3 regions of the Undibacterium sp. RTI2.2 genome follow, and region 1 is predicted to be linked to each of the others. Evidence: predicted binding sites of a transcription regulator. Region 1 holds the regulator's gene; each other region holds the start of a gene.
What was found. Region 1 encodes sigma-54, which starts transcription at its own class of promoters, with help from an activator protein. Its sites were predicted from a motif close to TGGCANGNAANCTGCTTT; they were not measured.

Region 1 (10,339 bases):
CTCTTTTTTTGTGTTGACGGTTTGCTCAGCGTTGTTGATTACAACAATAGCAACCCGGCATTTTCCTGATTTGCTTAATGACCATCAAAATTACAAACGGTATACAAAGGCATGCCGCTAGCCTGAATCAGTTTTGATCCGCCCAGTTCTGGCAAATCGACAATCACCGCACCTTCGACGACTTCTGCGCCTAGACGTTCCAATAGTTTTTTACCCGCCATCATAGTGCCGCCAGTGGCGATCAGATCGTCAATCAGCACGACGCGGTCACCAGGTTTGCAGGCGTCAGAGTGCAGTTCTACCGTGGCACTGCCATATTCCAATTCATATTGCTCGGATACCGTGTGGAAGGGCAGTTTGCCTTTTTTGCGGATGGGCACAAAACCCAGATTGAGTTCATAAGCCAGCACCGATCCGATGATAAAACCACGGGCATCCAGACCAGCGACGACATCGAGTTTTTCATCCATATAGCGATGTACAAACATGTCGATCAGCACCCTGAATACTTTGGGATTTTGTAGCAAAGGGGTGATGTCACGAAACATAACGCCTTGCTGTGGCCAGTTTTCCACAGTGCGGATATGTTCTTTAATATAGTCGGATGGATTGAACATCACAGCTTGCCTTCTTAAATGGGTTGAATGATGCAAATTGCCGAAGTAGCAATTGATAGAGCAAACATAAAAATGCCCGCTATTTTAACAGCCGTTGCTCTGCTCTAGCGACAGCTTCTGCCGTACCGCGTACCACGATGACATCACCTGCCAGCAAAATGATGCCCCTATTTTTCCCTTGATCTTGTTCTAGTCGCGTCTTGCCACGGCGCACCGTTGTGACATCTACATCCAGATTCTCCAGATCTAATTTATCTAAGGTGTTACCGACGGCATTGGCGTGCTCACCCAGAACAATCGTGTGCAAACGAATTTGCATGTTTTCTGGTCCGTCAGCAGCGTCACTGGCACCGTGGAAATAACCGCGCAAAGATTCATAACGTTCTTCACGCGCAGCCTGCACCCGATGTACTACACGGCGCAGCGGCACACCAAGCTGTACCAGGGCATGCGAGGCGAGCATCAGGCTGCCTTCCATCAGTTCTGGCACGACCTCGGTTGCACCGGCCTCGCGTAATTTATTGATGTCGCTATCGTCATGACTACGCACAATCACTGGCAGGCTGGGATTGAGTTCTTGCACCAGATGCAAGATTTTTAATGCGGATTGAGTATCTTTGTAGGTAATCACCAACGAGGCGGCGCGTTTGATGCCGGCGGCGATCAGACTTTCGCGCCGAGCTGCGTCGCCATACGATACATTGGCACCGGCAGTCTGAGCTTCGCGGATGCGATCTGGGTCCAGATCGAGTGCGTAGTAGTCAATATTTTCCTCGGTCAACACGCGTGCCAGACTTTGCCCGCTACGACCAAAACCAGCCACGATGACATGCCGCTTGGTGCTCATGGTGCGGGCAGCGATTTGGGTCAGTGCCAGCGATTGCATCATCCATTCGTTAGCGGACAACTTCATCACGATGGCGTCAGATTTGGCCAGAATAAAAGGCGATGCCAGCATCGACAACACCATTGACGCCAGTATTAATTGCAATAACAGCGGATCAAGCAGTTGCAAACCGCCAGCCTGATTTAATAAGACAAAGCCAAATTCCCCCGCTTGTGCCAATCCCAAACCGGTACGCAACGCGACGCTGCCTGTGCTGCCAAATAGTTTGGCAAGACCGGTAATCAGTAAAAATTTGAGCAATACCGGTCCCAGCAGCAAGATCAACACGAGTAAGGGATGCTCAAACACCAGGCGTAAATTCAATAGCATGCCGATGGTGATAAAAAATAAACCTAGCAAGACATCGCGGAAGGATTTGATGTCTTCTTCCACCTGATGCTTGTATTCAGTCTCTGAGATCAGCATGCCAGCGACAAAGGCACCCAGCGCCATGGATAAACCCGCGTGCTCAGTCAGCCATGCTGCACCTAGCGTGATCAACAACAGATTAAGCATGAAGAGTTCTTGCGAGCGGCGTTTGACAACGATGCTAAACCAGCCGCGTACTAATTTTTGTCCAACAAATAACAGCAGAAACAAGACCAGAGCGGCTTTCCCGCTGGCCCATGCGAGAGCTTCAATCAAATTGCTGGAATGCGATGCCAGCGCCGGTACCAGGATCAGTAAAGGGACAAATGCCAGATCCTGAAACAATAAAATGCTGATAATTTGTCGGCCGTGCGGGCTTTCCAGCTCCAGTTTTTCGGTCAGCATTTTAGAAACGATGGCAGTAGACGACATGGCCAGTGCACCGCCTAGCGCGAAGGCAGCTTCCCAACTGATATTAAAATGTTGGGGCAGCCAGTAAGATGCGGCTAAACCAATCCCCATGCTGCTGACAATAGTGACCAGCACTTGTGCCAGACCCAGCCCGAACACAGTTCTGCGCATCGACATCAGTTTTGATCGCGAAAACTCCAGCCCAATAGAAAACATTAAAAACACGACGCCAAATTCGGCCAGCTCATGCGTGGCCGCACTATCTTCTGCCAGCCCCAGACCAAATGGGCCGATCAAGATACCGACCACTAGATAACCCAGCATCGGAGGCAATTGCAGCATACGGAAAGCGACGACACCCAGAACGGAGGCGGCGAGTAAGAGGAGGGTGGTGTCAAGTGCGGTCATGCGACCATTATTGCTTAATCTTTTTTTAAATCAAAACGATAAATCAAAACGATCAATTCTTATTTATTCAGGATTTACGTAAAAACCGAAAGTTACTTGCTGCCATTCACATGGATCAGATGGCCTAACATAAAACATCAAGACCTCTCACCACAGAGACACAGAGGCACAGAGAAAATCAGGAGAACAGCGAAATCCTGCCTTTGTTTGTTCTTCCTCTGTGCCTCTATCGTAAGGGGTTTTGTTTTTTGCATAAGTCCTATTATTAATACTCATTAAGTATGTGCCTAGTGGCGGTGATCGCAAATATAAAAATTTGTCGGTTTCTTTTGCTGTTATCACTATCCTTTATCTTCATAATAAAAATTTATTTAAATATTCAAAAAGCAAGTATTGGCTAGATATAGGTAACATATGGTAACTGGCAGAGTTTTTGCTTAGTCAAATTCGTTTATACTCTGGGGATGAGCACTTTTAACCTTATTCCATCACAAACCCCGCCAGCGGCTCCTTCTGGCGATGCCTTTGCGCGTCGTGCGCTGCGCCTAGCGTGTGAAACTTTGCAAATAGAAGCAGACGCCATTAAGGTTCTGCAATCTCGGCTTTCTGACGATTACGCGGCATTCGCCCAGGCTACCGATCTGCTGTTGCATTGCCAGGGACGGGTCGTCGCTTCTGGGATTGGCAAGTCTGGCCATATCGCCCGCAAGATTGCCGCAACTTTCGCCTCGACCGGAACGCCTGCTTTGTTCGTTCATGCGGCAGAAGCTGCGCATGGCGACTTGGGCATGGTAACGCCGCAAGATGTGTTTATCGGCATCTCTTATTCAGGTGAAGCGTCGGAATTGATGGCGATTGCGCCTATCATTAAACGTTTAGGCGTCAAATTGATTACCCTTACTGGTAATCCAACGTCTGGTCTGGCCAAACTGGCAGATGTACATTTAAATGTACATGTCGATAAAGAAGCTTGCCCGCTTAACCTTGCACCTACGGCTAGTACAACAGTCACACTGGCGCTGGGCGATGCACTTGCCGTTGCGGTGCTGGACGCACGTGGTTTCCGTGAAGAAGATTTCGCCCGGTCCCATCCCGGTGGCGCGCTTGGTCGACGCTTGCTGACGCATGTACGTGATGTGATGCGCAGCGGCGATGATATTCCTCAAGTGACGCCTGACACTAAATTGACCGTTGCGTTGATGGAAATCACCAAAAAAGGCATGGCGATGACGGCCGTAGTTGACCTTGAGCAGCGCGTCGTTGGCGTCTTTACCGATGGTGATTTACGTCGCTTGATGGAGAGTGTTCAGGATTTTACTAAAATTGTGATTGCCGAAGTCATGCACAAAAATCCGCGTAGTATTCGCGCAGAGCAACTGGCGGTAGAGGCGGTGGAGATTATGGAAACACACAGAATCAATCAGTTGCTGGTGACAGATGGACAAGGCAAGTTGGTTGGTGCTTTACATATTCACGATCTGACTCGTGCTAAGGTGATTTGATGACGGCAACGATAACGACAACGACAGCGAAGAGCTTGAAAGTAAATAGAGTTGCCAAGGCAGCCCAAGTCCAATTAATGATTTTTGATGTGGACGGTATTTTGACTGACGGCAGCCTGCATTTTGGCCCTGAGGGCGAAATGATGAAAAGCTTTAATGTGCTGGATGGTCAAGGTATAAGACTGCTGCAACAAGCTGGTATTCAGACCGCGATTATCAGCGCACGTCAGTCGCCGATTGTGGGGCGCCGTGCTTCCGATTTGGGGATTGTTCATTTGCGCCAGGGCATACATGACAAACGATCTGCTTTTGAAGAGTTGTGTATGGAACTGAATATCGCAAGAGAGTATTGCGGTTTTATTGGCGATGATGTAATCGATTTACCCGTGTTAACGCGAGTTGGTTTTGCCGTCAGCGTGCCGAATGGACATGCCGAAGTACGTTCCCGCGTTGATTATGTGACGCGGGCTACTGGCGGTAACGGCGCAGTCCGCGAAGTCTGTGATTTTATATTGCAGGCTCAAGGTAAATACGACCAGGCTTTAGTGCCTTTTTTAATATGAAAACCTTTATTTCTTTAGACCGGTTCCGGATTTGGCTATCCATTGTGATTCTTGGTATTGTCGTACTGTGTAGTTTTTGGGTTTTAGAAGTCATGCGCAAACATGATGTACAAAATACCTCAAATCTTCAAACCAGAATTGAGCCTGATTATTATGTTGAAAATTTCAATTTTATTCGGCTGCCAAACAAGGGGAAAATGAACTATCGTATTTCGGGTGATCGCTTAATTCATCGTCCGCGTTATGATAATTTTGAAATATCACAGCCGCGTATTAATAGCTTCGACGAAAATAAAACTCCTTTATTTATGCAAGCTGACAAAGCGGTAATCGAACAAAAAAATGCGCAGACAGCCGTCAAAATAGCACCGCGAGATAGTGATGAAATTCACTTATTTGGGCACGCCAAGGTAACCAGACCCGAGAGCCCAACGACAAAATACATGGAGTTGCAGTCCGACTATTTATTACTTTTACCTGATCTGAATATTATGAAAACTGACAAGGCAGTGAGTCTTTTTTCACAAAATACGGAAACGCATGCGATCGGAATGTTCGCCAATAATGAAACTCAGGAAGTAAATCTGCTAAGTAAAGTTCAAATTCAGATCCAGCCTAAAAAACAGTAGATCAGTTGCCAAATTCAAGTAACAGTATGAGGATATATTCATGACATTTTTTAAACATCAACGTAAATACAAACATCAAGCATCGATATCATTTGCATTGATAATTGCAAGTCTGTCGTTGACTCATTCCCCTGCGTTTGCTGAGAAAGCAGATAGCCAAAAGATGACAGCAATCACCTCAGACCGATCTGATCGTAACGGTAAAACGAATGTAACTACGTTGACCGGTGATGTGATCATTATCCGTGGGACATTAATAGTAAAAGCGGCTCGTGCCGTAATGACTGAGACGGCAACCAGTACTAGTTATGTGCTTTTTTCAGCACCGGGAGTGCAGGTGTTTTTCCGCCAAAAAAGAGATGGCGGCGCTGATTTATGGGTCGAGGGCGTTGCTGACAGGGTTGAGTATGATGACAAAACCGAGATTACGAAATTTATTTCTAAAGCCGATGTGAAATATCTCGACGGGACTGTAGTCACTCAAGAACAAAAGGGTGAATATTTGTCTTACGACAGCCTGAACGATCTTTTTGTCGCTGAGAATAATAGTTCCGGTACAACGGTGCCTGGCTCTGGCCGGACTACCTTGTTCATCGCGCCAAAATCTGACAAAAAAGTCAAATAACAAGATGAGTACATTGTCGATTAAAGGTTTACAAAAACGTTATGGCGCACGCCAGGTGGTAAGCGATGTGTCATTGGATGTGAAGAGCGGTGAAGTCGTTGGTTTGCTGGGTCCTAACGGCGCAGGTAAGACGACATCGTTTTATATGATTGTTGGTTTGGTCACCTCGGATGGCGGTGAAATTAATATTGATGGCGTAGATATTTCACGCCTGCCGATACATAAAAGAGCCAAGTTGGGTTTGTCCTATTTGCCGCAAGAAGCCTCAGTGTTTCGTAAGTTATCGGTAGAGGACAATATCCGCGCCGTACTTGAATTGCAAAAAAATCCAGAAGGTAAATTTCTGACTAAGGCTGCCATTGAGCAACAATTAGACACCTTACTTGCTGAATTGCAGATTGAGGGTATTCGAGAGAATCAGGCTCTGTCATTGTCCGGCGGTGAGCGTCGCAGGGTAGAGATTGCCCGGGCGCTGGCAACTAGTCCTCGTTTTGTCTTACTGGATGAGCCTTTTGCGGGCGTTGATCCAATCGCCGTGATTGAAATTCAGCGTATTGTGGGCTTCCTGAAAGATAGAGGGATAGGGGTACTGATTACCGATCACAATGTGCGCGAAACCTTGGGTATTTGTGATCACGCTTACATCATCAATCAAGGTGCAGTGCTTGCCGCAGGTAAGCCCGACGACATCATCAATAATGAGTCCGTCCGCAGAGTTTATTTGGGAGAGCATTTCCGCATGTAGCGGGAAGCCATATGATGATGAAGCAAAGCCTGCAACTGCGCACGTCACAGCATTTGGCGTTAACGCCGCAATTGCAGCAATCTATCCGTTTGCTGCAATTGTCCACGCTGGAGCTACATCAAGAGTTAGAAAATCTACTTTCCGACAATCCCATGTTGGAGCGGGTAGATGATCCTATGGATAATGCAGTGCGCTTGCTTGCCGACGGCGCCATCAGTGCGACTATGAATAATTCTGAAACTGAATTCGCCGCGCCAGAAAAGAATGGCGATGCTGCTACAGCAAGTGCCAGTTCTGAAAATGCCGACCTTAGCGAAGTCGCTGCCTCTGCCGATAGTACCAGCGCGAATGAAGAAGAGTGGAGCTTTGATGATGTTCCTCAAGGCAGCAAATCGTCAGAAGAAGATGACGGACGTCCGCAATTAGAGGCAGCGCAAACCAGCCTCAGAGATCATTTGCTGGAGCAGATGCGGCTGAACATCCGTGAGCCGCGAGATCGGGCTCTGATTGAGCTGATGATTGATGCCTTGGATACCAATGGCTATTTGATGGAAACACTGGAAGAAATTCATGCCAGCTTGCCGTTGGAGTTATGTGTTGAGCCAGAAGAATTATCCTTTGCGCTGAACATGTTGCAGAACTTTGACCCTAGCGGTGTCGGTGCCAGAAATGTATCCGAATGTCTGGCCTTGCAGATTAAACGTTTCCCTAAAATTCCTTTTGTGACGCGTCGGCTGGCGCAAAAAATTGTTGAGAACCACATCACTTTATTCGCTCAAAGAGATTTTAATAAGTTGAAGAAAATTCTCAATTGTGATGACGAGGATTTACGCGAAGCGCAAGTGGTTATTCGTCAATGTAATCCCAAACCGGGTGCTGAATTTGCCGCGGCCGCTTCGGATTATGTCGTGCCGGATGTGATCGTCAGAAAGACAGTGAACGGCTGGCAAGTATTACTCAACCAAGATGTGATGCCAAAGCTACGTGTTAATAGTATGTATGCCAGCATCATGAAGCAAAATCGTGGTGACGGTACGCTAGGTTCCCAATTGCAAGAGGCGCGCTGGCTAATCAAAAATATGCGGCAACGCTTTGATACGATTTTACGGGTTTCACAAGCGATAGTTGAAAGACAACGTAATTTTTTCACGCACGGTGCCGTTGCAATGCGACCACTTGTGTTGCGCGAAATTGCTGATACACTGGGTTTACACGAGAGCACTATTTCTCGTGTAACGACGCAAAAATACATGCTGACCCCGCATGGTATGTTTGAGTTGAAATATTTCTTCGGTAGCCATGTCGCGACGGAAGCAGGGGGGGAAGCATCATCCACCGCGATACGTGCACTCATCAAGCAGTTGATAGGAGCAGAAGACCAGAAAATCCCACTCTCTGACAGCAAGATTGCAGACATGCTGGGAGAACAAGGCATGGTAATTGCGCGACGTACAGTCGCCAAATATCGCGAAGCTTTGAAAATCCCGCCAGTAAGCCTGCGCAAATCTTTGTAACTTGTTCTTGAAATATCCTCGTATGTTGCTATATATAATTTAGCTCAATAAATAATTTAAATATTAGTCTGCCAATTCATCGTCTGATTAAATTTACATTAATTGAGTTAAGATAAAATGTTTGTAACAAGTAAGATTACCAAGGAGCGTAGTATGAATCTCACCATCAGTGGACATCACCTCGAAGTAACTCCTGCAATTCGTGAACATGTGCAAAATAAGCTTGAACGTATCAGGCGGCATTTCGATCAAGTAATTGATATCGCCGTCATCCTGACCGTGGATAAGCTCAAAGAAAAGGAAAAACGCCATAAAGCAGACATTAATCTGCACATCAGTGGCAAAGATATTCATGTTGAAAGCCTGGCACAAGATCTCTACACCGCCATCGACACTCTCATCGACAAACTAGACCGACAAGTCATTAAACATAAAGACAAAATCCAAAATCATCAACATGACGCGATCAAACACATACCCGATCCGACGCCAGTGTAAGCAGATGACTTAGTCGCTTTTTCGATTAGAAAATAGCAAAAAAGGACGCAATTCGGCGTCCTTTTTTTGTTTGCGTAACACTTGATTTGGTTTCGAAGATTATGTGCTGATATAAATATACTCCCCTATTATTTTTATAAATATGGCTTATTGTCCAGTAATTACCTGGACAACTAAAATATACTTGGGGAGAGTATTTATATTGAATAACTGGAGAAATAAGCGATACTCGTAGCTATTCATTTCTTTAAGCCGCACAGATTAGTTTGTACCCGTTTAAATTTCTACGCATTTAAATTTGACCTTAATACCCCAAAGTTTTTCCGTCAGGATTGCGCGGATCTGAATAACCATCAAATCCCTGATTGCTCATTTGTATAGTTTGTGTGCGACCCATAGTCGGTGACAATTTCAGATGCTGACCTTTTTGCTCCAGTATGTTTAAGGTATCGATGCTGATCCCTTTTTCTACGCGCAATTGATCTGGCATCCATTGATGATGAATACGAGGCGCAATGCTGGCTTCGGCAACATTCATATCATGGTCAATCACATTCATAATAATTTGCAAACTGGTGGTGATAATCCGGCTGCCACCTGGGCTGCCTGTGGTCAAAAATGGTTGTCCGTCTTTTAAAATAATTGTCGGTGACATTGAGCTGAGCGGGCGCTTGTATGCCGCAATCGCATTGGCATCGCCACCAAGTAATCCAAACGCGTTGGGAGCACCCGCTTTTACGGAGAAATCATCCATTTCATTATTTAAGGTAATGCCGGTGCCGCTAGCAACGATGCCGCTACCAAAATTCAGATTCAACGTGTAGGTGGTTGCGACGACATTACCATACTGATCTGCTGTAGCAAAATGGGTAGTTTGATCACTTTCGTAAGGCGCTAGTTTACCGGGCTTGATTTGATCGGACGGCGTTGCATGTTCTGGATTAATTTTCTTTGATAACTCATCAGCATAGGCGCGCGATGTCAGTGCTTTAATAGGTACTTTGACAAAATCCGGGTCGCCCAAATATTCAGAACGATCGGCATAAGCGAGCTTCATGGTCTCCGCCATCAGGTGTAAGTTTTGTGCACTGTTACTGCCTTGTTCTTTAATCGGAAAGTGTTCAAGAATATGCAACATTTGTACGATGTGTACGCCGCCTGAGCTGGGTGGCGGCATGGACACGATTTCATAGCCGCGATAATTACCTTTGACGGGTTCGCGCTCGACGACCTTATAATTTTTCAGATCTTCTGCACTGATAATGCCTTCATGCTGCGCCATTTCTGCAACAATTTTCTTTGCGATGGCCCCTTGATAAAAAGCACTTGCGCCTTCTTTTGCAATTAACTTGAGGGATGCAGCCAGATCTTTTTGGATTAATTTTTCACCAGCGACCAAAGGTTTGCCATTTTTAAAAAAGATCGCTTTGCTTGATTCCCACGCACCCAAATGATCATATTCTGCGTCGAGGATGCTGGCTAAATGTGGACTTACCTCAAAGCCTTGTTCTGCCAGTTGTATCGCAGGTGCAATGACATCTGATAATCTCATGGTGCCGTATTTACTTAGCG
Region 2 (10,339 bases), on a different contig from region 1:
TCTGATTCTTTTGCATAGGCTTTGCTGATCAATGGTAGTTGCTCCAGACTGGCGTCGGTTTGCAAGGTGGTGGCAGCTGCCAGACGCACAGATTTGTCCGTGGAAAATAACTTTAGGGCTGAGAGAGCATTATCGATAGCGCCGCGCAAGCGATTGTTGATACTGATCACATCGCTACCGTCGGGCAACTTGCTAGATTTCTCGGTGGCGGGATTGTAGGCATTGTCGCCATCGACGATTAAAACTAAGCCATCGGTTGTGGTGTATAGCGATTCGCTTTTTAGCGCATTTAAGACTTTGCTGCTATCGTCATTTGCCAGTGCTGCTATCTCTGTGACTGCAGCGATGCGGGCGTCCGGATCGTCGCTAGTTAAGCCTTGTAAAAGTTTGGCGTCAATCGCAGCCTGCGCCGTGCAACTCATACAAAACAGGACAGTCAAAATACTGAATTTGAATATTTTCATAGGATATTTTGAGGTCGATTTTGCCTACTACAAAACTTCCAGAGACATATGATGTGATCTGAAGGTACAAAAGTGCAAAAGGGGATTTGTAGAAGTTACCAAAGAAGAATGTCCATTATTTGTGAGGCTCCCAGGCCAATTATGGTCTGGGAGCCCAATAATCATTGGACGTTGAAAAATTGGTAGCTTCTAAAAACCTTTTAATTAAGAACCCGACACAATAATTAAAAAAGACTTAAAACGATGCACGTCATTCCTGCGTGCTTTTAGCAGGAATCCAGAGACGTACGTGAATCACAACACGTCTCTGAGTTCTGCCTAGCAGGAGCGACGGACAAGCAGATAGTTTTTTTGAAGCCCCGCTATCACTATCGCGCTATTACATTTTTTGCTTTGCCTCATTACCAGGGATGTACGGACTCCAAGGTTGTGCGCGAATGGTTTCTTTCGTTTTATAAACGACATTGAACTGACCATCCGCTTTGATTTCACCAATCATCACTGGCTTATGCAAGTGGTGATTGGTTGCATCCATGCTTAAGACAAAGCCGGACGGTGCTTTAAAGGTTTGTCCGCCCATGGCTGCAATTACTTTGTCGGTGTCGGTGGATTTGGCTTTTTCTACTGCTTGCTTCCACATATAGATACCGACATACGTTGCTTCCATCGGATCGTTGGTCACAGCGGTAGCTGCATTCGGTAATTTTTTGGCGACTGCGTAGTCTTTCCATTTTTTAATGAACTCGGTGTTGACCGGATTTTTTACCGACTCAAAATAATTCCAGGCTGCCAGATGGCCGACTAAGGGCTTGGTATCAACACCGCGTAGTTCTTCCTCGCCGACTGAGAAGGCGACGACTGGGACGTCAGTTGCTTTCAGACCTGCATTACCCAACTCTTTATAAAACGGTACGTTGGAGTCGCCATTGATCGTGGAGATGACGGCTGTTTTGCCACCGGCGGAGAATTTCTTGATATTGGCAACAATCGTCTGATAATCAGAGTGACCAAACGGAGTGTAGGCCTCATCGATGTCAGTATCCTTCACGCCCTTGCTGTGCAAAAAGGACCGCAGGATTTTGTTGGTAGTGCGTGGATAAACATAGTCAGTGCCTAGCAGAACAAAGCGCTTGGCTCCGCCGCCTTCTTTTGACATCAGATATTCCACCGCTGGTATCGCTTGTTGATTTGGAGCGGCACCAGTGTAAAACACGTTTTTCTCTAGTTCTTCACCCTCGTACTGCACAGGGTAGAACAGCAGGCTATTAAGTTCTTTAAATACCGGTAAGACCGATTTGCGGGATACCGATGTCCAGCAACCAAATACGACAGATACCTTATCCTGAGAAATCAGTTGTCGTGCTTTTTCCGCAAACAGTGGCCAGTTGGAAGCAGGATCGACAATCACCGGCTCCAGCTTTTTACCCATCACACCACCTTTAGCATTGATCTCGTCGATTGTCATTAATGCCACGTCTTTGAGGGAAGTCTCGGAAATTGCCATCGTGCCCGACAGCGAATGTAAAATTCCGACTTTAATCGTATCTGCTGCCAATGCCTGTGCCATCCAGGTTGATGCAGTCAAAGCCATAGCGCCGAGTGCGGTCGCTTTTAGTACGGTACGACGTGACATAATTTCTCCTTGGTGTTGAAGTAATAGACGTGTAGTAATGAGCGTAGTTGAGAGCCTGATGACTAATTTATTTGGGTATGTATAAGTGTGTGACTAATTCCTATTTGGTTGAGAGACAATCGCAGCAAAACATCATCGTACTGAGCCACGACATTGCAAATACTTGCTGCGATAATTACTTTGCCATTTTTATGTAGCAGTATCACGGTGACGGACTTCCTAAAAGTAGGAATTATTTGTACGCAATGAAAATAAATAGCAGTTTATGTGCCAGCTTGTGCGCTACGTTCACTACTAGCTACTCAACACCATATAGACCAAAAGCTTGGATTTGTTTGCTACAAATATGTGCAGAGAAATGGTTTAAATCCCTTCTTTCGTGCGTGGTGAGAATATCTACAACAACTGACAGATGTTGGTGCAAGCTTAATTGCTGAAAATACTGAATTGGCAGAGTGAGTGCTTCATCTAGCCTAACCCCAAGCCCCCCAGTCGAATCTAGCCGAATTCGGCCGAATCTTGCTATCATGCAGTTTTTGCCCACCTACCAATCCAAACACTCATGTTCGATTTCCTTTTTAAGCGCAAACCTAAAGCAACATCTTCCTCTGCCAATAGCAATTTAGCCGCCGCTAACGCTGCCAGCCTGGCGAGCGTTGCCAAAGCAGATCAACAGCAACAAATTGTCCAGGCGCGTGCCGCTACCTTGGCTAAGATAGAGAGCCTGGCAAGCAATCCCGGTGCAGAAGACGCAATCGTTAGCTTGTTATTAGCATGTGATTTTGCTGACGGTCGTTTTAAAGCGGCTAATTACGTACACAGCGCAGCCGCGCTGCAAAAAGTACTGAGCGCAATGCGCAATACAGATAAGCGTGTTGCCAAACTGATGCAGGCACGTTTGGATGTGCTGGCGCAAGCAGATCAGCAGCAACAGTTAGCTTTGCGCTGTATCAATCAAGCGCAGCAGTTGGGTTTGCAAGCTAGTTTGATTCCGCAGCAAATTGCTGATCTGGATAAGTTGGTGGCAGGCCTCAAACATTTTCCCGATGCTTTAAAAGCAGAATTTGATGCCCACTACACGATATTGCAAACACGCTTGCAGGCACAGACGACGCTGCAAAGACAGGTGCTGGATCTGGTACAGCATTTGACCATATCCCAAGGGATTGCTGACGACGCCCATGGCGCTCAGTTGGATGTATGGCAGCAAGCCTTTGATTTATGCTTGCAACAGCCAGAAGCTGTGGCTTTACCTAAAAATTTGCTGGCAGACTTCACGTATAAAATGCAGGCCGCACGTGAGCAATGGACGCAACTGCAAAAGCAAAAAGTAGCAGAGGCTAAAACCACCATATCAGCACCAGTGTCAGCACCTGTGGCTACGACGATTGAAGCAAGCACAGAATTTGTCGCTGCTGAAACTTCAGACAGCGTTGAGGTAGCGTCTGCTAATGCAATGCATACTGATCCAACATCGACCGAAAAACCTGGGCAAATTACGATGCCTTCATCAAAGACTAAACCTGTCAAGCTGGTGCAGGTCAGTACGGAGAAAATTTTGGCAGCAATCCAAGATATGGAGGCAGCCTTAGAGCAGGGTAGTGCATTGCTGGCGCAAAAATTGGAGCGTGAGGTGTTGCGAGGCGTTGATCTCAAACACACTGGCTTAAATTCAGAGCAAAAAGAGCGTTTATTCAAAGTCCAGAGCGAGCTTGGACGATTACTGTCATGGGCCAAATGGGGGGGCAGTATCTCCCGCGATGAATTGATCAAAGCGGCAGAAGAATTGCCATCAAAAGAATTGGAACCTGATGATCTGGCAAAAAAAGTGAGCGGCTTACGTGAGCGCTGGAAGTCTTTAGAAGCTAGCACTGGCGGTGCGGCTAGAGAAATCTGGGATCGCTTTGATACCGCCTGCAATCTGGCCTATGCACCGGCTGCTGCTTATTTTCAGCAATTAGCAGAAGAGCGCAAAGTTAATTTGGAAAAGGCTGAACTGCAACTAAGCGAGTGGCGCATTACTGCTGATGCCTTATTGCAGACAATACAGACAGCACCAGATTGGAAAGTCATCTCGCAAACTGCGATGCAGATGAAGCAAACCTGGCAAACATTATCTGCGGTTGATCGCAAAAATAAAGCTCGGGTTGATGGACAATTTTATGCAATTTATCAGTCCTTATCACAGCCCTTGGAGCAGCAAAGAAAAGCGGAAATCGCATCGCGTGAGCAATTAATTGCGCAAGTCTCCGCCCTCGATCCGCAGCAGCGTGAATCGGTTGATCAGTTGCGTGCCTTACAAGTGCGCTGGCAAGAGCAGGCGCAAGCTTTGCCTTTGCGTCGTAAAGATGAGCAAGCATTATGGGAGAAATTCCGCGCAGCCTGCGATGGCTTGTTTGCGCAACGCAAAGCGGTGTCTGACAGTGCAGATGCGGAACGTAAGGCTAATCTACAAGCCAAACAAACTTTGTGTACGAGCTTAGAGCAAGCGCCGTCGGCAGACGCTTTGTCCGAATCAGCAATCAAACAATTATTGCAAGAGGCGGCAAATACCTGGCGCTCAATCGGGTATGTGCCGCGTGGTGAAGAGAATGAAATTGACCGCCGTTATGAGAACGCCGTCGCGCAACTAAAACGACTTTTACAGCAAGCACATGATGAAAAAAGTCAAGCTGGTAAAAAGCTGCTACAAGTGAAGCTTCGTTTGTGTCAGCAGCTAGAGGCAGCTTTTGTAGAGGATACGAGTAAGGCACAAACGCTGATGTCACAACTCTCGGCGGAATGGCAGCAATTATCATCTCAGGCAACACTGACAGCAAAGCCATCAACTAAGTTACCAGGTAAATTAGATTCAGAATTAGATAAGCGGTTTGCGGCGATTAGTCAGGCAGTACAACATAGTGACGCCTCCTATGCCAATCTGCTGCAAAAAAATGCGGACTCGGCAGCACAAAGTATTTTGCAATTAGAGATTTTAAATAGTATTGATAGCCCACCAGAACTGGCGAGAACACGCCTGCAAATTCAAGTAGATGTATTGCAAGCAGCGCTCAGGTCTGGCAATAACGCAGATGCTGCCAAAGAGCAGTTGCACCGTTTGTGTAGTTTGCCGGTACTGTTAGACCAAACCCAACGGCAGCGCCTGGATAAGCTGTTGATGCTTAACCTTACTTGAGATTACCTAATTTAAGATTGCCTGATTAATTATTAGTGAGAAAAATCATGTCTTATTTATTTCCACCTAAAGTTGTGAGCGTACCTGTCGCTAATTCTGAGCTGCTTTTTCCTGTTCATAGAATTTACTGTGTTGGCCGTAACTATGTTGAGCATGCCAAAGAAATGGGCTGGACTGGTCGCGAAGCACCATTCTTTTTTATGAAACCAGCCGATGCCGTGCTGCCAGTCGCCTATGGACAAACCGGCGAGATGCCTTATCCCGGCATGACCAATAATTTGCATTATGAAGTTGAGCTGGTGGTCGCTATTGGTAAAGGCGGTAAAAATATTACAGTCGAAGCCGCTGCCGGACATGTCTGGGGTTACGCCGTTGGTTTGGATATGACCAGACGCGATTTGCAAGCAGAATCCAAAGACCAAGGGCGCCCTTGGGATACCGCAAAAGGATTTGATTTCTCTGCACCAATCTCACCGTTGCATCCGATTGCCGACACTGGCTGGATTGAGCAGGGCAATATCCATCTGGATGTAAATGGCGTACAAAAGCAAGACAGCGATATCAAAAAACTCATCTGGAATGTCGCTGAAGTGATTTCGACACTGTCTACGTTTTATGAGTTGCAAGAGGGTGACTTGATCTACTCTGGCACACCTGAAGGCGTCGGTCCGGTCAAGATTGGAGATTTGATGGAGGCAAGTATTGAGGGTCTGGGCGACCTCAAAGTACGCATGGCTAAAGCTGATTAGGGTGAGTAAGCTGCCTAAACGAACATCGATCTCAATATCAACCTTGATATTCAACCTTCATATCAACCTTAATATCAACCTTAATATCAAACTGATTATCCAATCCGATATCTCATGAAACTATATGGCTACTTTCGCAGTTCTGCATCTTATCGGGTGCGGATTGCATTGAATCTCAAGGGACTCGATTACCAATCGATACCTGTGCATTTGGTAAAAAACGGTGGTGAACAATTTTCTGAACAATTTCGTTCGCTGAATCCCGATGCCTTAGTACCCGCTTTTTTGCCAGATCAATCGACTGACGACAGCGGGGACACTGCATCCTCGCTGACAAACTCGCTTACACAGTCATTGGCGATCATAGAATATCTGGAAGAGGTTTATCCCGCGATTCCGCTATTACCAAAAGAGGCTATAGCCCGTGCCCATATACGTGCATTCGCGCTGGCAATCGCATGTGAAATCCACCCCGTAAATAATTTGCGGGTACTAAAATATTTGAGTGCAAACTTAGGCGTGAGCGATGAGCAAAAGACGGCTTGGTACAAACATTGGTGCGAGCCTGGATTGATGGTCTTAGAAAAAAAATTAGCAGGCGATCCGCGTACCGGGTTGTTCTGTTTTGGTGATACGCCAACGCTGGCAGATTGTTGTCTGATACCGCAGATTTTTAATGCACAGCGTTTCAATTGCGATCTTAGTCAAATGCCTACTTTGACAAAAATCAATCAGCATTGCCTCAGTATCCCCGCTTTTATCGATGCATCACCAGCGATGCAGCCAGACGCTGAATAGTTTTATTAAATAGCATGGCTGTCTGGGTTGGCTCGTTATTGGTCGGGAAATAAAAAAAGACTGCTGATTTACTCAGCAGTCTTTTTTTATTGAGGCCGTTATCTATACAGCTTAATTTGGCAGGTCTTGCTTGGGGAAGGCTACTCCCAAGGTATCTGTCAGAACCGAAATCAAAATAGAGCGGGTCAGTTTTGATTTGGTGGTATAGCCATCAATTGCCAATTCATGATTGACTACTTTTTCTGGCGCATAACCTGGTTGCCCGGTTCGCAGCACAATGCGCAGATTATCTCTTCCCAGCTCATTACGGATAACGCTCACCAGCTTCAGACCCGCATCCACGGTCTCCATTACGACATCAAGCAACACTAGCGCGATATCGCCGTGATCAACAATTACTTGTCTTGCTTCTCTTGCCGAATACGCGTGTAAAAATTCTAGCGGTCTACCATGTATTTGCACTCCGCTCAGCGCGAGCAAGGTTGTGTCATGCACGTTGCTGTCATCATCGGCGATTAGAATTTTCCAGGGAATCGCTCCCAATTTGGGGTCTTCGACGTCGCTATCTTCATCAAGGAAGTCGATCAAGTCATCATCGCTTTTGCTCACAGAGCAGCTAGATATCAAATCATCCAACAAGTAAGCGCCGACATCTGTTTTTTTTACTTCTTCTAATCCAATACCAGAGACCAGCCACTGATAAGGTATTGGCGTTTGCATGTGGGGTTGAACATGCATTTGAGCCAACAAGCCGGGCATCTTACTGTGTTGAGACTTCATCAGTTTTCTCCCTGTTGCTTGGGTTAAATTTTTTTCTTACTTCATCTTATGTGAAGCAATGACGATAATCAAGAGTAAGTACATTTTTTTTTAAAATGACAACTAAATTTCGCGTTTAGCATCAAATTTTTAGCATTGATTCAACATTATCAATGGAGCTGCGAGGAGCGGCGATAGGGTAACGAACATGGTACTGACATAGCTGAGGTACTTAAACCAGCTGTGACGCAGGTGTAAAAATATGATTTATCTTATTAAAGCGTCAGTCGTGATAATTCAGCTGAAGATTGATCGATAGGATCCGAACATATGTTGTCGCCAGCGACTGTTGCATTGCGGTGCGACTTGCTTCTACCTCTTCACCCGTTTAGACTCAGTTAAGTTTGCTACTAGAAGGCGCCGTACTTGTTCGATCAATATCTGACTATCAATCTTTATTGATGGCATTCATTTTTTTCTGGTTAATATTTCTCTTCGCAGAATTTTTATGCCACTCTCTCTTTTAACAGTTACTAGCTTTCTATCAGTCAGTATCAGTGCATTGATGGTGCTGGTACTGATGTACTTGCAGCATATTGGAGTTTGTAAGCGTGCGACTCGTTTTTGGATGATTGCTTATGCATGTGTCGGCGTTAGATATTTTCTCGGACTGATTGCGGTATTTCAACCTGCTGTATTTAAGCTCTCTTTGTTTCAGGACTCTTTATTCCAGCCCACAGTAATTCAAACTTATATCAGCGCGACCGGTGTCGATTTTTTCTTTATCGGGTTCGCTAGTTTTTTCTGGATGGGCACCCGTCTGTTTATTGATCTGCCCATATTTAGTAAGCGGATTATCGTTTGTTCTGGCGTTGTTTCGATCTGGAGTATTGGTACCCAATTAGTTTTTCCTGAATTGATCTGGCCTGACTTTTTGACGCATTTGTATTGCGGTGGATTACTTTTTGCGTCCGCACTTAGTTTTTTGCGTATGCATCAGATTAGGTCTAATTTGGGTCACCTTATTCTCTTTTTGCTGATCTTGATAAGAGGTACTCTATTTATTGGTTTTCCTGTTTTTTCGATGGAAGATATTTTTATCTTTTGGGATCTTGCTGCGACCAGTTTGATCGATCTCAGTATTGGGATGATGTTGCTGATCGCCGCAATTGTCGATCAGCAAAAAAATACTGAAGCAGCCCTGCACGCGATGCAAATAGAAATGGATGTGCGCAAGCATGCAGAAAGTGTTTTGCAAGAACGCAAGGCGCTGTTTGAGAAAGTATTCCAACTGGTACCTGTGACCTTGACCGTGACTAGGATGAGAGATGGTTATTACATTGACGTCAATCGTAATTGGAAGTCGCTTTCCGGCTGGTCCAGAGATGAAGTCATCGGTGTAACGTCTGCCGATATCAATTTATGGGCAGAGATTGAGCAAAGGAATAAATTAGTAGAGCTGATTAATCGAGATGGTGAAGTAAGGAATATGCACATATCCTTTCGTCATCAGGATGGGCACATTTTTCAATGCCGCGTTTCTGGTGCTAAATTTGAATCTGAAAATGAAACCTATTTATTAATAGCCTCACAAAATATTGAGCAGGAACTCGCAACCGAACATGCACGAGCTGATGCCGAACGCTTATTACGTGAAAACGAACATAAATATTCGACGATTTTTCAGTTGTCACCAATCCCTCTTGGCTTGGTCGATGTTGAGGCTAAGACAGTGATTGAGGTGAATGATATCTGGCTCAAGCAGTTTGGGTTCCCGCGCGATTTGGTGATCGGACGCACTGCAGTTGAATTATCATTTTGGGATAAGCCTGAGCAACGTACTGTAATGATGCAGCTTTTGTTAAATGAGGGTCGGGTAGATAGTTTTGAGATGTTGCACCGGCGTTACGATGGTCGAGTGTTGACTTGCCTGTTATCTGCGCGCTTGTTTGATATGGCGGGTAATAAAGTCTTCATCTTTAGTTTACTGGACGTTACCAGACAGTATCAGGCAGAGCAAGAGATACGTGACATGACCGTGCAGTTAGAGGCCCGCGTCCGGTTGCGAACCTTGAAGCTTGAGCAAGCCAATATCGAATTGGCGGAAGCTATGGAATCATTACGATATGCGCAAGATGAATTGATACGCTCTGAGAAAATGGCCGCCCTGGGTTCTCTAGTTGCCGGTGTCGCGCATGAACTCAACACGCCTATCGGTAATAGCGTCACTGTCGCCAGCACCTTACAGGATAAAACTAAAGAACTATTGAATGAGGTAGTGGCAGGAAAATTGCGGCGCTCTGGTTTGGACGAGTATTTGCAAAGCGCAACCACGGGCACTGCACTGCTAATGAAAACCCTTGGTATCGCGCGCGAACTTATACGCAGCTTTAAGCAAGTCGCAGTTGATCAGGCGAGTAATCAGCGACGGTTATTTGATCTAAAAACTTCTTTGGATGAAGTCATCACAACCCTGGCACCGATGTTTAATAAGCAGGAGCTGAGTCTGCTGACTGAGTTTAGTCCGGGCATTGTTATGGATAGTTTTCCCGGACCACTAGGACAGATATTAACTAATTTTATGAGCAATGCGCTCAACCATGGCTTTGATGGAATAGATAAAGGTGAAATTAAGGGTGAAATACAGATTACCAGCCGGCTGGTAGACGATCAGCATGTTGAAATTGTTTTTGCTGATAACGGCGTTGGTATTCCGGAGCTAGATCAAAAGCGCGTTTTCGATCCGTTTTTTACCACTAAA
Region 3 (10,339 bases), on a different contig from region 1:
GGCGGCCATTGAGTCAAAAACTCAAGTCAAAAAGTCCAAGCCGGAATACGCTTCTAATACAAGCATATTCCGGTTTTTTATTGAGCAGATATTTTGGGATATTTACTTAACCATGGCTAAATTAAAAATCAGTTTAAAAGCTAGAGCACTGCGCTATCTTTCTATGCGAGAACATAGCCGGATGGAGTTGGAGCATAAGCTCCAGCCTCATGCGCGAGAAGGCGAAGATATCTCGGTGCTTCTGGATTGGTTAGAAACTGCCAAATATCTGTCGGCCGAACGCTTTGCAGATTCCTTAGTAAATCGCCGTGTAGCACGTTTCGGCAATCAGCGGATACTCGCCGAATTACAGAGCCACCAGATGGACGGGCAAGAAATTGATCGCGTTAAAGCTGAGTTGGCGGAATCAGAGTTGAGTCGTGCGATCGATGTGCTGCACAGAAAATTCCCTCATTCCCCTGCAGACCATCTTGAGCGTGCAAAGCAGGCGCGTTTCATGCAGCAGCGAGGATTTTCTTCCAAAGCAATTCAGACCGCAATGCGCGCTCCCCGTGACGAAGATACTGATGAATAAGCGTCTATATATGGAGTTTTTTGGAAATAATAAAGATTTTCTCTAAGAAATATTAAGCAATATTCAGCAACTATAATTTCGGTAAAGCCTCTCCGTTGATATTATTGAAAATAATACTCTGGGTAGGTATATTTTAATTGTCCATATATTCATTGGGCTATAAGCCATTTTTATTTAAAGAAATGGGGAGTGTATTGCTGTTGAGCCGCACTCAGAAATATTAACCTTCACTGACAAGGAGAAAATACTTCATGACGGCTTCTCATCTTGTCGAGACGAATTACTTAGTTATCGCTTCATCTGTATGTTGAGCTCGTGTGAATTTATCTTTGGCATGAGGCAATTAATCTGTAGCGCAAGCCACAAAAAAAGAACCGATTTAAATTGTAGCTACGATCTTTGACGCAAAACGCAGGAGCTTACGCATCGACTTGTGCTACACTTCTCGGGATTTTTGCAGGGCCGCAAGAGCGGCTGTTATCGTAGAAACTGCGGTGACGACGCGCAATTGTGGCTCTTTACACTGAAATAGCCGCCATCAGGCATATGCCCTTACCAATATCCACTTCTCGCCGTGCACTTAAGCACACGCGCTCAATCCAAATCGACGCATTCGCTCGCGATGATGGATTGTGGGATCTTGACGCTCACATTACCGACACCAAAACCCGCGACATTCAACTTGCTTCTGGCATCCGGCCGGTTGGCTCACCGCTGCATGATCTTAGTTTGCGGATTACGATCGATACCAACTTGACCATTGTTGATGCAATGGCGGTCTCGGATGCGGTACCGTACCCAGGCTTTTGCAACACGATAGGCCCAGATTATAAAAAGTTAATTGGGCTTAACTTGATGATGCAGTTCCGGCAAGGTGTTAAAGAAAGAATGTCTGGCATTAATGGCTGCACCCATATTACCGAGCTAGCCCAAATTCTCCCGACCGCTGCGGTGCAAGCTTTTGCCGGTGATGTGATTGATACCCGCGATGGCGCCAGCAGTTCTGACCGCACTTCTGACAACCAGCAACAACCTTTTCAACTTAATCGTTGCCATGCGCTAAGGCTAGATGGCCCAGCTGTTGTGCAATATTACCCGCGATGGGCGGTGGCAAGTAGTTCGCCGCCTGACGCAAAATCATCTGCTTAGTTCGTTTTTACTGTTTTTATTTTTGTTGTTTTATTTTGTTTTGCCTATCAACTAATACCTCAGTGTCTGAAGGGAAGTCGTATGAAAATTCATGAGTATCAGGGTAAAGAAATCCTCCGCAAATTCGGAGTGACAGTACCACGCGGTATTCCATGCCTGTCCGTAGATGAAGCCGTTAAAGCGGCCGAAACTTTAGGCGGCCCAGTTTGGGTTGTCAAAGCGCAAATTCATGCTGGTGGTCGTGGTAAAGGTGGCGGCGTCAAAGTAGCTAAATCCCTTGAGCAAGTGCGCGAATACGCGACTGCGATTCTGGGTATGCAATTGGTAACGCATCAGACTGGGCCAGAAGGCCAAAAAGTCCGTCGCTTACTGATCGAAGAAGGCGCTGATATTAAAAAAGAACTGTACGTCAGTATGGTGACTGACCGTATCAGCCAGCGCGTCGTCTTGATGGCGTCCAGCGAAGGCGGTATGGACATTGAGGAAGTGGCTGAGTCACATCCAGAACTATTGCATTCCATCGCTATCGACCCGACTAATGGTCTGCAAGATGCAGAGGCAGATGATATCTCCCGCAAAATTGGTGTGCCAGAAGAGTCTATCGCTGACGCACGCGTTCAGTTAAAAGGTCTGTACGAAGCTTTCATGGCAACCGATTGTTCACTGGCAGAAATCAATCCTTTGATTTTGACCGGTTCGGGTAAAGTCATTGCTCTCGATGCTAAGTTCAACTTCGACGCGAATGCTTTGTTCCGTCAACCAGAAATCGTGGCTTACCGCGATCTGGATGAAGAAGATCCGGCTGAAATTGAAGCATCTAAATTTGACCTCGCTTACATCTCGCTCGACGGCAATATCGGTTGCTTAGTCAACGGAGCTGGTCTAGCAATGGCAACGATGGATACGATTAAGTTGTTCGGCGGTGAGCCAGCTAACTTCCTTGACGTAGGCGGCGGCGCGACAGCAGAAAAAGTGACTGAAGCGTTTAAGATTATGTTGAAAAATCCAGGTCTGAAAGCGATCTTGGTCAATATTTTCGGTGGCATTATGCGTTGTGACGTGATTGCTGAGGGTGTCATCACTGCATCTAAAGCGGTTTCCCTGCAAGTACCGTTGGTGGTACGCATGAAGGGTACCAACGAAGACATCGGCAAGAAGATGCTGGCTGATTCTGGTCTGCCTATCATCGCCGCTGATACGATGGAAGAAGCAGCGCAGAAGGTTGTTGCCGCTGCTGCAGCTCACGCTTAATAATCGCAAGGAACAGATATGTCCATCCTGATCAATAAAGATACAAAAGTTATCACCCAAGGTATCACTGGCAAAACTGGCCAGTTCCATACTCGTATGTGCCGCGATTACGCAAACGGTAAAAACTGTTTCGTCGCTGGCGTCAATCCTAAAAAGGCTGGCGAAGATTTCGAAGGCATTCCTATTTTTGCTAACGTATCTGAAGCAAAAGCGGCTACTGGCGCAACAGTTTCTGTTATCTACGTACCACCTGCAGGTGCTGCTGCCGCGATTTGGGAAGCGGTCGAAGCGGACCTCGATCTGGCAATTTGCATTACCGAAGGCATTCCTGTCCGTGACATGATGATGCTTAAAGACCGCATGGCAAAATCTGGCAGCAAAACGAAATTGCTCGGACCAAATTGCCCAGGCCTGATCACACCAGACGAAATCAAGATCGGCATCATGCCAGGTCATATCCATCGTAAAGGTCGTATCGGCGTGGTTTCCCGCTCCGGTACATTGACTTACGAAGCAGTAGGCCAATTGACTGCATTAGGTCTGGGTCAATCTTCTGCTGTTGGTATTGGTGGTGATCCTATTAATGGTTTGAAGCATATCGATATCATGAAGATGTTCAATGATGATCCAGACACTGACGCGGTTATCATGATCGGCGAAATCGGCGGCCCCGACGAAGCCAATGCATCCTATTGGATACGTGACAACATGAAGAAACCAGTCGTCGGCTTTATCGCTGGTGTTACAGCGCCTCCAGGCAAACGTATGGGTCATGCTGGTGCTTTGATTTCTGGTGGTGCTGATACGGCACAAGCTAAATTAGACATCATGGAAGAGTGCGGCATCAAAGCAACTAAAAACCCGTCAGAAATGGCGCGTTTGTTGAAGGCGATGTTGTAGTCTCAATGTCGGACTAAGTTGCAATTTTGAGCAACTTATTCGGGGTTACATCATAAAATGGGGAGCTTTGCTCCCCATTTTACTTATCTTTATGCAACAGTTCCGCAGCTTGGTGTTAAGCTTGAATAATGATCTTCAGCATTGCTTGGGATTATTATGATTTATATCTTTTTATATTTATAGAACCTGATTTATTTCTCATATTTAATCACTATTCATGTCATTTCAACGCGTATTAGAGTTTGCGGGTCTCTCGGATACGGGACTGGTACGAGCACAAAACGAAGATGCCATAGAGATATGTGCCGAGGCGGATTTTGCAGTATTAGCAGATGGTATGGGCGGATACAATGCTGGTGAGATCGCTAGCAAAATGACGGTAGACATTATTACGCAGCAGTTACTCCTCAAAAAAACATCTACTTTTTCTTCTTTATTTGCGCGCCAGACATCGGTTGCCGCGAAGTGGATTAAAGAAGCAATCGAGATGAGCAATTTTCGTGTCTGGGATGCAGCACAGAATAATCCCGAATTTATTGGTATGGGTACCACCGTTGTCGTTGCGTTTTGTCATCACGATAGACTCCTTGTTGCGCATGTGGGCGATTCGCGTGTCTACCAATACCGGTCCAACCGTTTACTGCAGATTACGCACGACCACTCAGTATTACAGGCGCAAATTGACGCTGGTCTGATTAGCGAAGAGCAAGCGCAGTATTCTCCGATTAAGAACTTGATTACCAGAGCAATCGGTGTGCAAGGTGAGATTGAGGTGGAAATTAGCGAGCATGTCATTCAAGAAGAGGATATTTATCTAATGTGCTCCGATGGCTTGACCGACATGCTCAAGCATGATGAAATCGAAACCACAGTTAGTCTGCATAGAGATAATTTAGCGCTTTGTTGCGAATTGTTGCTACACAAAGCGAATGAATTAGGTGGTCGGGACAATATCTCGATTATTCTAATAAAAGTGAATGGCTTAAAACAGCATTCGCCAATGCAGCATATACAGCAGCTTTTTTTCAGTTAGTTTTATAGAAAGAACTTACGCAAAAATGCTCCAGCCGCGATGCAGATACCATTTATACACGGCATACTATAGTACGACTCTCCTCGCTAAGCCTTGCGGGGACAATTGTGCGTAAGTCCAAATAGTTAGATTTTGTTTTTTATAGAGAGCACTATGGCGAAAATCGTCGTTACTTTCAACGGACTGGTCCAGCAAGAACTGTCAATCCTAAAATCACGCATAACGGTGGGACGACGTCCGGGTAATGACGTTGTGATTGATCATTTGACCGTCAGCGGTCAGCATGCGGCGATTGACACCACTAGCACAGGGTCTTTTGTTTTGGATTTAGGAAGTACCAATGGCACTTTGGTCAACGGACAGCCAATTAAGAAGCACCTTTTACAAAACGACGACATTATTGATATTGGTAAATATAAGGTTCGATATCAAAATGATTCAGAAAATTATGACTTGCCGGACGCAGCACTCAAAATAAAACCGTCCTCCCTGAGCGTATCCACGGTATCCGCACGTATTCAAGTACAAAATGGTGCTAACGCTGGTCGAGAGTTGGTTCTGAATAAACCAGTTACGACTATCGGTAGCCCAACTGTCCAGGTCATTGCAATTACTCAACAAGAACAATCTTTTTATGTTGCACACGTCGATGGCGCCTCAAGTCCCAAACTAAACAATAAAATAATTGACAAGCAGCCACAAAAATTGGCTGACGGAGATGTGATTGATATGTCAGGAACAAAGCTTATTTTTGTAATTACATCAAAAAATAAATGACATAAATTTGAACTAGTTGTTTTGCCTGACAAAATTCGTCATATTTTGATTTTCTCATACACTTTTTTTGTCAGTTTATTTTTAAAAAGTAAATAATATAGGGGTGGCACAGGGTTTGCTAATTCAGCTTATGTAAGACAGAACAAATTAATTTATTTTTTTAAACTAGGAGTTTTAAAATGAAATCCACAAAAATGACACAACGCGCGCAAGCTGGTTTTACTTTGATCGAATTGATGATTGTTGTAGCAATTATTGGTATTTTGGCTGCAATCGCACTACCAGCTTATCAAACTTACCTGAAAAAATCGAGATTCACTGAAGTTGTTCTCGCAACTGGTGCTGTTAAAGATATGGTTGATATCTGTTTCCAAACAACAGGTGCAACTGCTTTAGGTGCTGGTGTTTGCGATACTGCAGCTTTAATCGGCGCTACTGCTAATAACACAGGCGCTCAAGGTAATTTTGTTGCTTCTGTCGGTATTACTGGATCTACTTCTGTAGTAACAGGTACAGCAAACACGATAAAAAGTTTGAATAGTGAAACATTTATTTTAACGCCAACAGTAGCAAATGCTTCATTGACTTGGGCAAAGAGTGGTACTTGCGTAGCTGCTGGTATTTGCTAATAATAGATTGTAGAGATTGGCGTGGAGCATCGACTATGATTCACGCCATTTTAATTTCATCCAAATATAAAAATATTGACGAAAATTCATAGATGGGAATTATATGAAATTCCAAAAATCTATTCAAGCCGGCTTTACACTAATTGAACTGATGATCGTTGTTGCAATTATTGGTATCTTAGCCTCCATAGCATTACCTTCTTACCAAACATATCTTAAGAAATCCAGATTCACTGAAGTCGTTTTAGCGACAGGTGCGGTGAAAGATATGGTTGACATTTGTTTTCAAGTTAGTGGTTCTGCAGCTCTAGGTGCTGGCGTTTGCGACACAGCAGCGCTTGTCGGTGCGACGACAAATAATACTGGAGCTCAGGGAAATTTCGTATCATCGGTCACGATTACTGCTGCGACCTCAGTGGTTAAAGGTACTGCAAACACGGCAAAAAGTTTAAACAGTGAAACGTTTATTTTGACGCCGGCAGTGGCTAACGGATCGCAGACTTGGGCAAAAAGTGGTAGTTGTGTAACAGCAGGATTATGTTAAAGGTTGTCGGTTAAATTAACTAATACCGATTGGTTGTGGACTTGGACGTTTGGTGGTGAGCATTAAACTAATTTTTATACGTTACGCCTTGCAATATATTAATAGTTAAAATCGTGAAATATGGATTTGTAAAAATATTATGCAATTTTTTAGATATGTTCAACGCGGTTTCACTCTGGTCGAATTAATGATTGTCGTTGCAATTATTGGTATATTGGCTTCGTTAGCGCTACCGGCGTATCAAAACTATCAAAAGCGGTCGAGATTTACGGAGATCATTTTGGCAACTGCTGCTATAAGAGAAATGGTCGATGTGTGTTTTCAATCTACAGGTGCAACAGCATTTGCGGCCGGCACTTGTGATACCGCTGCATTAATAGGCGCTACTCCTATCAATACGGGTGCACAAGGTAATTTTGTTGCGTCCGTCGTGATTTCGTCCGTAATTCCGGTAGTAACGGGTACTGCAAATACGACAAAAAGTTTTAATAGTGAGACTTTTATACTGACTCCAGCTATAGCTAATGGATCGATAAAATGGTCAAAAGATGTTAGTAGTACTTGTATAGCTGCTGGGTTATGCTAATCTGTGGCATGCTTTTAGATGCAAAAGTAAGTATAAAATAATTACCGATTGTCCTTCAATTTATTTGGATGCTAGAATCAAAATTGTCGAAATTAAAAAAACACACCGTTATTGGTGTTTTTTTTTGACTAATAAAGTAAGTATTAATTTAAATATTAATTTTGTCTAGATGGTAACTTTCGTTGGATTACTTAAGATTTATGAGACATTTTAAATATCGGTTTATATCCGCAGGATGTCATTTGGTTTTATCTGCACTGATAGCGGCGGCAGTGACTGGTATAGTTTTATTTTTATGGTTTCCTTGGCCATACAGCGAAATATGTGGGGGCTTATCCTTACTGTATATATTGATATCGGTTGATGTCATATTAGGCCCCTTGCTTACGTTTGTTGTTTTTGATGTGAAGAAAAATAAACGTCATTTGGCTCGTGATTTGATTGTTATTGTAATCATTCAAATGATGGGCTTGGGTTATGGTGTCATGACTATTTTTTCTGCAAGACCAGTAGCACTCGTTTTTACGTCAAAATATTTTCGGGTTGTAACCAGTTTTGAGGTGGACCAAAAAGAATTGTCGAATGCGAAGCCCGAGTTTAGGACTCTTTCAAAAACTGGACCTATATTAATCGGCATGAGTACTAGTAAAAATTTAGCTGAGAATGTGAATGATATTTCAAAAGCAATGAATGGCTTTGACGCTGGATTACATCCATCTCTCTGGGACTCTTATGATAAATCGTATGAGCAGATTATAAAAATATCCAAACCTGTTGAACTCCTGTTTAGCAAGTATCCTAAGTTGTCCAAGACAATAGAGGCGGCGGTTGCTAAATCTGGTGTCAAGCGGCAACAGCTTCGCTATTTGCCATTGATCTCAAAAAATGCGAGCTGGGTCATTCTGATCGATGTTAATAGCGTTCAACCTGTAGGATTTGCTCCGATAGATGATTTTTTATAATTATTTAAATGGCAATTAAAGATGTTAACAAATTCCATTTAGTCCGCACCTCCTCAATCCTGCGGAGAGGCGCAAAAAATTCGAATTGCATGCCGCTATCTGAACAATAATTGTTACTTGCAAAAGATGATTCTTGCATTGATAGCGACGTTAATGTTTTTCGCTACTCGACTAACGCCAAGGGATTTTTTCTGAGAGTGTGTAGGAAAGATATATTTAAGGAATATTTTGTTTCAGCCTAAACGGTTAATTCTATTTAATTGCATTACCAATAGTAATTACTTTGAAAATAACCACTAAACTCTCACTCGCAATTTTTGCTCTGTTGTTGCTGGTATCTTATATCCATCCACATCATGTTCATCCTTACAGAACTTACTACCATGATTTTTTGACTATCTTTGGTCTGTTAGTTTTGTCTGTCGGCATTTTGATTGCGACCACACCTCGATTAAGTTTTCCTCAACTTTTATTGATACCAATCTTATTGATTGGATTTGTGTTTTTACAGCTCACTGGAAATGTAGCGTCGTCGTTGCCCGATACTTTAATCCCATTGTTGTACATCGCATTAATCGCGGTAGCATTTATTATTGGGGCGACATTCGCGATTCAAACACAATACGTTGAGCTAATCTGTTTGTCCTTTGCGATCGCCCACTTATTAGCAGGTTTGTTGTCCGTCATCATGCAATTGGTACAGATTACGGGGATTGATGCTACGCCTGCTGTGATGTTTATCGCACGTGAATCACAGCCTTTTATGCGACCTTACGCCAATGTCGCGCAGCCAAATCAACTCGCTTTGCTATTCTGTTTTTCTCTGGCTTCGGTCTGGTACTTATATCAGCGACGATTTTTCAATCAATGGGCTTCTGTTTTATTGGTTTTAGTATTACTGATAGGGCTAGCGCTGACGCAGTCACGCATAGGCTGGATGATTGTTCCGGCTTTTGCCTTAGTTTGTATGTTTAAAACTCAGGATGGTCACTCTGTCAGCAGATGGTTTTTAGCTGTGCTGGTATTGCTGTATGCCGCGCTGGTCTTTGGTTTGCCTATCATGGGGCAGCATGTTGGATTTGCTAGCGGCTCGGTTGCTGAGCATATTGGTGGTCGTTCTGAGCGTATGGTGTTGATGCAGCAGGCTTGGCATATGGCGACTCAGCATCCCTGGTTGGGCGTTGGCTGGTTTGGTTTTGGTGCAGAACAAGTCAGGATTGCGGCGGATTTTGGATCGACTACTTATGCAGAGCACTCACATAATTTGATTTTAAATTTGGCCGCCGAATTAGGTTTCCCTGCAACGATATTGATATGTTCAGGCTTGGCCTGGTGGGCTGTTCAATGCTTTTTTATCAAAGCGGTGACGGTGCCGATCCGTTTTGCGGGTTTATTTTTTGTCGCCGTGTTTGTGCATAGCATGGTTGAATTTCCGCTTTGGTATGCCTTTGTGCTGATACCGGTTGGCATATTGATGGGTATGGTGCATCAGCTGCGCTGGCCCTCTGAGGGCGTATTGCTTGGGCGCCCTGCTAAAAGTGTGATTGCTGTCATCCTTGGCGGTGCTTTTTTATTCATGGCATTGATTACCTGGGATTATCAGCGGGTGACGACAGGTTTTCGGGTTTTGCGTTGGCAGCAATCGGGGTATGTAGTGGATATCAGCCCAAGTGAGCGGCCCGCGTTTACTTTATTCCCGCAGTTTTTTGATTATTTTAAATTGACTAAAATGGTCGCGCGCGAGGGTATGTCGGATACCGAAATCGCATTCGCGGAGCGCTTGAGCCATCGTTTTGGATACGTGCATGTGTTGAGCAAAATGGCAGAAGTATATACCTTAAACGGTAAGCCAGAACAAGCGGCACGTACGATGCAAACCTTGCAGCGCCTACATCCCATTTCTTATCCTGAATACTACGATTATTGGAAAGCCC

Region 2: a site for sigma-54 is predicted at 2,353-2,370, ahead of urtA (urea ABC transporter substrate-binding protein). Genes of this name have one in related genera too.
Region 3: a site for sigma-54 is predicted at 5,789-5,806, ahead of QN395_RS17155 (pilin). Genes of this name have one in related genera too.

Annotation. Positions count from the first base shown of each region.
Region 1 is NZ_JASJXN010000003.1:701-11,039, reverse strand. It holds gene QN395_RS02120 (adenine phosphoribosyltransferase) at 75-617, opposite strand; gene QN395_RS02115 (cation:proton antiporter) at 697-2,691, opposite strand; gene QN395_RS02110 (KpsF/GutQ family sugar-phosphate isomerase) at 3,156-4,193, shown strand; gene QN395_RS02105 (HAD family hydrolase) at 4,193-4,756, shown strand; gene lptC (LPS export ABC transporter periplasmic protein LptC) at 4,753-5,385, shown strand; gene lptA (lipopolysaccharide transport periplasmic protein LptA) at 5,426-6,010, shown strand; gene lptB (LPS export ABC transporter ATP-binding protein) at 6,015-6,755, shown strand; gene QN395_RS02085 (RNA polymerase factor sigma-54) at 6,773-8,269, shown strand; gene hpf (ribosome hibernation-promoting factor, HPF/YfiA family) at 8,423-8,767, shown strand; gene ggt (gamma-glutamyltransferase) at 9,072-10,339, opposite strand, start outside.
Region 2 is NZ_JASJXN010000022.1:38,155-48,493, forward strand. It holds gene urtB (urea ABC transporter permease subunit UrtB) at 1-464, opposite strand, end outside; gene urtA (urea ABC transporter substrate-binding protein) at 844-2,097, opposite strand; gene QN395_RS13335 (DUF349 domain-containing protein) at 2,660-5,272, shown strand; gene QN395_RS13340 (fumarylacetoacetate hydrolase family protein) at 5,320-6,021, shown strand; gene maiA (maleylacetoacetate isomerase) at 6,136-6,819, shown strand; gene QN395_RS13350 (hypothetical protein) at 6,931-7,599, opposite strand; gene QN395_RS13355 (PAS domain-containing sensor histidine kinase) at 8,087-10,339, shown strand, end outside.
Region 3 is NZ_JASJXN010000038.1:23,354-33,692, forward strand. It holds gene recX (recombination regulator RecX) at 113-574, shown strand; gene QN395_RS17130 (DUF2889 domain-containing protein) at 1,121-1,723, shown strand; gene sucC (ADP-forming succinate--CoA ligase subunit beta) at 1,790-2,974, shown strand; gene sucD (succinate--CoA ligase subunit alpha) at 2,993-3,874, shown strand; gene QN395_RS17145 (Stp1/IreP family PP2C-type Ser/Thr phosphatase) at 4,092-4,907, shown strand; gene QN395_RS17150 (FHA domain-containing protein) at 5,061-5,684, shown strand; gene QN395_RS17155 (pilin) at 5,864-6,313, shown strand; gene QN395_RS17160 (prepilin-type N-terminal cleavage/methylation domain-containing protein) at 6,417-6,857, shown strand; gene QN395_RS17165 (pilin) at 6,997-7,443, shown strand; gene tfpZ (TfpX/TfpZ family type IV pilin accessory protein) at 7,644-8,405, shown strand; gene QN395_RS17175 (PglL family O-oligosaccharyltransferase) at 8,689-10,339, shown strand, end outside.